2 regions of the Anoxybacillus sp. FSL W8-0382 genome follow, and region 1 is predicted to be linked to the other one. Evidence: a T-box and tRNA genes for the amino acid it is inferred to sense, from the RefSeq annotation. Region 1 holds a T-box; the other holds one or more tRNA genes.
What was found. The T-box of region 1 lies ahead of tyrS (tyrosine--tRNA ligase). A T-box ahead of a tRNA ligase gene usually reads a tRNA of that ligase, here a tRNA-Tyr.
Positions count from the first base shown of each region.

Region 2: it encodes a tRNA-Tyr, which carries the amino acid that the T-box ahead of tyrS (tyrosine--tRNA ligase) is inferred to sense. The anticodon was not compared.

Region 1 covers NZ_JBBOPX010000001.1:558,464-561,865, reverse strand. The annotation lists gene rpsD (30S ribosomal protein S4) at 20-622, shown strand; gene tyrS (tyrosine--tRNA ligase) at 660-1,919, opposite strand; T-box leader at 1,971-2,195, opposite strand; gene NSS60_RS03010 (transglycosylase domain-containing protein) at 2,334-3,402, shown strand, end outside.
Region 2 covers NZ_JBBOPX010000001.1:161,197-164,598, reverse strand. The annotation lists gene NSS60_RS00955 (ISLre2 family transposase) at 1-49, opposite strand, end outside; gene rocF (arginase) at 336-1,232, opposite strand; tRNA gene NSS60_RS00945 (tRNA-Ala) at 1,367-1,439, opposite strand; tRNA gene NSS60_RS00940 (tRNA-Gly) at 1,441-1,515, opposite strand; tRNA gene NSS60_RS00935 (tRNA-Lys) at 1,522-1,594, opposite strand; tRNA gene NSS60_RS00930 (tRNA-Gln) at 1,605-1,679, opposite strand; tRNA gene NSS60_RS00925 (tRNA-Tyr) at 1,825-1,909, opposite strand; tRNA gene NSS60_RS00920 (tRNA-Thr) at 1,915-1,990, opposite strand; tRNA gene NSS60_RS00915 (tRNA-Val) at 2,050-2,125, opposite strand; tRNA gene NSS60_RS00910 (tRNA-Glu) at 2,136-2,207, opposite strand; tRNA gene NSS60_RS00905 (tRNA-Thr) at 2,223-2,295, opposite strand; tRNA gene NSS60_RS00900 (tRNA-Asn) at 2,298-2,372, opposite strand; rRNA gene rrf (5S ribosomal RNA) at 2,404-2,520, opposite strand; rRNA gene NSS60_RS00890 (23S ribosomal RNA) at 2,638-3,402, opposite strand, start outside.

The sequences.
Region 1 (3,402 bases):
AAACAAAGGAGGAGCATTTATGGCTCGTTATACAGGTCCAACATGGAAAATTTCTCGCCGCCTTGGCATTTCATTAAGCGGCACTGGTAAAGAATTGCAAAAACGTCCTTACCCACCAGGTCAACATGGTCCAGGACAACGTAAAAAATTATCTGAATATGGCATGCAACTTCAAGAGAAGCAAAAGCTTCGCCATATGTACGGTGTCAATGAACGTCAATTCCGTAAAACGTTCGAAGAAGCAGGAAAAATGGCTGGTAAGCACGGTGAAAACTTCATGATTTTACTTGAGTCCCGTTTAGACAACCTTGTTTACCGTTTAGGTTTTGCGCGCACTCGCCGTCAAGCTCGCCAATTAGTAAACCATGGTCACATTTTAGTTGACGGCAACCGTGTGGATATCCCATCTTATCGCGTGAAACCAGGTCAAACAATTTCTGTTCGCGAAAAGTCTCGCAACCTTCAAATTATTAAAGAAGCGCTTGAAGTGAACAACTTCGTACCTGACTATTTGACACTTGACGCAGACAAATTAGAAGGTACTTACACTCGCTTACCAGAGCGTTCTGAATTACCTGCTGAAATTAACGAAGCATTAATCGTTGAGTTCTACTCTCGTTAATAAAAAAATCCTCTCTGCCAAAGCAGAGAGGACTTTTTTATGCGTAACGAATTAAATAATATTTTTTCTTACCGCGCCGAATAATTGTAAAGCGACCTTCAATACGATTTGCGTCTGTCATGACTTTATTCACATCTTGCACACGTTCACCATTGACATAAATGGCCCCATTTGTAACATCCTCACGAGCTTGACGCTTCGATGGGCAAATACCGCTTGCTACAAGTAAATCAACAAGCGCTATCTCCTGTTCTTCGCATACATACGATGGTACATCTTTAAACCCTTGTTCAATTTCATCCGCTGTTAGTTTGGCTACATCTCCGCTAAAGAGCGCTTCAGAAATGTTGATCGCCTGCTGCAACGCTTCTTCCCCATGAACAAGGCGTGTCATCTCAGCAGCTAACGCTTTTTGCGCTGCACGTTTTTCCGGTGCTTCAGCCGTTTGTCTTTCCAATTCGATAATTTCTTCATGGGATAAAAACGTAAAGTATTTTAAATATTTCACAACATCACGATCATCAGTGTTAATCCAAAATTGATAGAACTCATATGGCGACGTTTTATCAGCATCAAGCCATACTGCCCCACCTTCTGTTTTTCCAAATTTTGTTCCATCTGCTTTCGTTACGAGCGGAACGGTTAATCCAAACACTTTCGCATCTTCTTCTGTTTTCCGAATGAGCTCTAATCCTGCTGTAATGTTTCCCCATTGGTCACTGCCACCTACTTGCAACTTACATCCATACATTTCATATAGTTTGAGGAAATCGTACGCTTGTAAAATCATATAACTAAATTCTGTAAATGAAATCCCTGCTTCTAATCGCGATTGGACTGATTCTTTTGCGAGCATGTAGTTAATCCCAAAGTTTTTCCCAACATCGCGCAAAAATGTAATGACATCAAGCGAACCAATCCATTCATAGTTATTTGCAATAATGGCTGGATTGTCGACTTTCTCAAAATCTAAAAAACGGCTTAGCTGTTGTTTAATTCGCTCACTGTAATAAGCGACTGTCTCTTTTTCATTTAATTTTCGCTCTGTTTTCTTTCCGCTTGGGTCTCCAATGAGTCCTGTTGCCCCACCGACGAGCGCAATCGGTTGATGCCCTGCTTGTTGAAAACGACGCAACATTAAGATCGGAAGCAAGTGACCGATGTGCAAACTATCCGCCGTCGGATCAAAACCACAATATACTTTTACGCTTTCTTCTGCCAACAACGCTTTCAATCCATCTTCATCTGTCATCTGATTAATTAAACCACGAAATTGTAAGTCTTGAAGCAAATCCATCTCAACCATCCTTTCTGTTTTAGATTCAAACAAAAAAACTCGTCCTTCACATGAAGGGACGAGTTTATGTCGCGGTACCACCCTACTTAGAGAACGCCTATGTTCTCTCACTTCATTGCCATAACGGTCGACACCGTCTTTTGCTACTTGGCACACGCCGTTCGCAAAAGATGCTCCCGGAGGTAATTCATGCTCATCTATGCGCTAGTTCGCACCAACCACTAGCTCTCTGTTCGCAGGGAGATAAGCACTACTCGTTCCGCTCATCGCTCGATTATTTACATGTCAGTATATCCTCTTTTATCATAAAACGCCAACTGTTGTCAAGATCTTCAAACAAATTTAGACATTTACCGATATGAAAAGACAAATTATGATATAATAATGAAAATATAATACAGATGGGAGGTCACTATGTCAGAAAAACAAGTGCGATTCTCATGGCAAAAACTATGGCGTCATTTTACGATCACATACGAAGTCGTCTGGAACGTATGTTTAATTATATTCATCGTAAGTTTATGTGCGTTCAGCTTTGCTTTCGGTGTCGGGGCAGGATATTTCGCCTCGCTCGTGAAAGATGCCAAACCGATTCCATACAAAGAAATGAAAAAAGATATTTATAACTATGAAGAAACAACACATATTTACTTCGCCAATCGCGAATATCTCGGCTATTTTCGTTCAGACCTAGAACGCGATGAAGTCAAACTTTCGCAAGTTTCCCCTTATTTCATTCAAGCCGTCATTGCGACGGAAGATGAACATTTTTATGAACATAAAGGGGTTGTACCAAAAGCTATTATACGTGCCATTTTTCAAGAAGCAACAAATTCCTCTACACGTAGTGGAGGAAGTACATTAACACAGCAACTTGTAAAAAATCAAATTTTAACGAGCGAAGTGTCATTTGAGCGCAAAGCAAAAGAAGTGTTACTTGCTTTACGCCTTGAGAAATTTTTTACGAAAGATGAAATTTTAGAAGCCTACATTAACGTTGTAACGTTTGGACGAAACGCATCCGGACGAAATATTGCTGGCGTTCAAGCTGCCGCAAAAGGCGTTTTCGGTGTTGATGCAAAAGAATTAACATTGCCGCAAGCTGCATTTTTAGCAGGATTGCCACAAAGTCCGTTTCGCTATACGCCGTTTACAAGCAAAGGGGAGTTGAAAAACGATTTATCCCCAGCGTTAAATCGGATGAAAACTGTATTATCGCGCATGAAAAAAGCAGGGTATATTTCAAAAGAGCAGTATGAGGAAGCGATTGCATACGACATTACGAAAGATTTTGTTTCTTCCTTACCTTCTCCAATAGAGAAATACCCGTGGTTAACGTTTGAAATTGAGCGTCGTGCAAAAGACATTTTCGTTGATTTACTAGCTAAAAAAGATGGCTATGAACGGCAAGATGTGCGTTTGAACGATCAACTATATATGGAATATGCGGAAAAGGCTGAAAAACAATTACGACAAAACGGTT
Region 2 (3,402 bases), 400 kb from region 1:
ACTGTTCGATCTCTTTTAATGTCAAGCCGTTTGTGATATAATCCTGCATGGGCTCCACTCCTTTCTTTGGTTGTATTTTTTTCGCACTTACTACCTTACCAGGAGGAGAGCCCGTTTTTCATCTATTTTGCTTACATATCTGACAGGTTCCTTATTATACCAAATCAGGAACCTGTCTTTTTTTCTCCCACAAACATTTTACTCATACGTTCATCTTACATATCTGACAGGTTCCTTATTATACCAAATCAGGAACCTGTCTTTTTTTCTCCCACAAACATTTTACTCATACGTTCATACTTTAAAAAAATGAAGAGGTGGCATGATGCCACCTCTCATACAAGCTTCTCACCGAACAGCGATCCCATTAAAGCGACAGCAGTTGCAGCTGTTTTATTGCGCTCATCTAAAATCGGATTCACTTCAACAAATTCAGCTGAAGTGATGATTTGCGCTTCAGCTAGCATTTCCATCGCTAAATGACTTTCACGGTAAGAGAGCCCACCGATCACCGGCGTTCCAACTCCAGGTGCATCATGTGGGTCAAGCCCATCTAAGTCAAGAGACAAATGTACACCGTCTGTTCGTTCTTTTAAATACGCAATCGTCTCTTCCATTACTTTTGTCATACCGAGACGATCAACCTCATGCATTGTATATATTTTGATTCCTTTTTCTTTAATTAATTGTTTTTCGCCTTCATCAAGTGCACGAGCACCGATGATCACAATATTTTCTGGTTTCACTTTTGGACTATATCCACCAATCATCGTTAAAGCTGGATGACCAAGTCCTAAACTTGCAGCAAGCGACATACCGTGAATATTTCCCGAGGGAGACGTTTCCTCCGTGTTTAAATCTCCGTGCGCATCGTACCAAATGACGCCTAAACTTTTATAATGTCTAGCCACTCCTGCAAGTGTCCCAATCGCAATGCTGTGATCCCCACCAAGCACTAGTGGGAAACGACCTTTGGCCACAACTTCATCCACCGTAGCGGCTAGTTTTTCATTCGCCTCAGCAACCGCTTTCAAGTTTCGTAATTTTGGATTTGTCACATCTTGAACGCGCTCAGCGCGACCAATTTGAATATCACCTAAATCCTCAATATCATGATTTAAGTTTTCTAAACGCTCTACTACGCCAGCGTAGCGAATGGCACTTGGCCCCATATCAACACCACGGCGTGTTTGTCCTAAGTCCATTGGCACTCCAATAATCGAAATGTCCATCTCGATCTCCTCCCCTTGTTGTATCTGATGTTTATTGTACATGAGGAGAAACAGTTGGCTCAACTCGACAACTTTTTGAATATTTATTCTATAACAAACAGAAAAAACCTTAGGTAATACCTAAGGTTTTAGTATGGAGCCTATCGGGATCGAACCGATGACCTCCTGCGTGCAAAGCAGGCGCTCTCCCAGCTGAGCTAAGGCCCCATGGAGCGGAAGACGGGACTCGAACCCGCGACCCCCACCTTGGCAAGGTGGTGTTCTACCACTGAACTACTTCCGCAAACAGTGAGCCATGGAGGACTCGAACCTCCGACCCTCTGATTAAAAGTCAGATGCTCTACCTACTGAGCTAATGGCTCATTATACAAATGGCTGGGCTAGCTGGATTCGAACCAGCGCATCACGGAGTCAAAGTCCGTTGCCTTACCGCTTGGCTATAGCCCATCGATATAACTTCATGAGTTAACTTCTCAGAATTTACTTCATGAATTAACACCGCAGGATTATTTTGAGAATTTCTGAAGGAAATTCGCGAAATAATCCGACATCGATATGACAAAAATGTATGTAATCATTGTGTGAAAACAAATGGTGGAGGGGGACGGATTCGAACCGCCGAACCCAAAGGGAGCGGATTTACAGTCCGCCGCGTTTAGCCACTTCGCTACCCCTCCGCGGATGGTGCCGGCTGCAGGACTTGAACCCGCAACCTACTGATTACAAGTCAGTTGCTCTACCAATTGAGCTAAGCCGGCAGTCATTTTCCCTAGACTACATTATGCTACCCAATTTCCTACACATTTATCAAAACGTATGGTGGAGGATGACGGGATCGAACCGCCGACCCCTTGCTTGTAAGGCAAGTGCTCTCCCAGCTGAGCTAATCCTCCGTAAAAGGGATGACCCGTACGGGATTCGAACCCGTGTTACCGCCGTGAAAGGGCGGTGTCTTAACCACTTGACCAACGGGCCAACATACGACACACAAGCTTCCAACCGGGCTTGAACCGGTGACCTCTTCCTTACCATGGAAGTGCTCTACCAACTGAGCTATGGAAGCACTGGCTCCGCAGGTAGGATTCGAACCTACGACCGCTCGGTTAACAGCCGAGTGCTCTACCACTGAGCTACTGCGGAATAATCGTAAAAGTGATTTATGCATTATCTTGCCCGGCAACGTCCTACTCTCGCAGGCGGTGTCCCGCCAACTACCATCGGCGCTGGAGAGCTTAACTTCCGTGTTCGGGATGGGAACGGGTGTGACCTCTCCGCCATCGTCACCGAGCAAACATGCTTTAGACAAATGTTATTATAAAGGAATATTTTTTGTTGTCAAGCATTTTTTATTCCTTCAAAACTAGATAACAGGTTTTGTGTAGTCGCCTACGCTTTTCTTGTGTGTTTAGTTAAGTCCTCGATCGATTAGTATCCGTCAGCTGCACGTGTCGCCACGCTTCCACCTCGGACCTATCTACCTTGTCATCTTCAAGGGATCTTACTCGCTTGACGCGATGGGAAATCTCATCTTGAGGGGGGCTTCACGCTTAGATGCTTTCAGCGCTTATCCCTTCCGCACATAGCTACCCAGCTGTGCTCCTGGCGGAACAACTGGTACACCAGCGGTGCGTCCATCCCGGTCCTCTCGTACTAAGGACAGCTCCTCTCAAATTTCCTACGCCCGCGACGGATAGGGACCGAACTGTCTCACGACGTTCTGAACCCAGCTCGCGTACCGCTTTAATGGGCGAACAGCCCAACCCTTGGGACCGACTACAGCCCCAGGATGCGATGAGCCGACATCGAGGTGCCAAACCTCCCCGTCGATGTGGACTCTTGGGGGAGATAAGCCTGTTATCCCCGGGGTAGCTTTTATCCGTTGAGCGATGGCCCTTCCATTCGGAACCACCGGATCACTAAGCCCGACTTTCGTCCCTGCTCGACTTGTAGGTCTCGCAGTCAAGCTCCCTTCTGCCTTTACACTCTTCGAATGATTTCCAACCATTCTGAGGGAACCTTTGGGCGCCTCCGTTACGCTTTGGGAGGCGACCGCCCCAGTCAAACTGCCCACCTGACACTGTCTCCCACCCCGATCAGGGGTGCGGGTTAGAATCTCAGTACGACAAGGGTGGTATCCCAACGGCGACTCCACCTAGACTGGCGTCCAGGC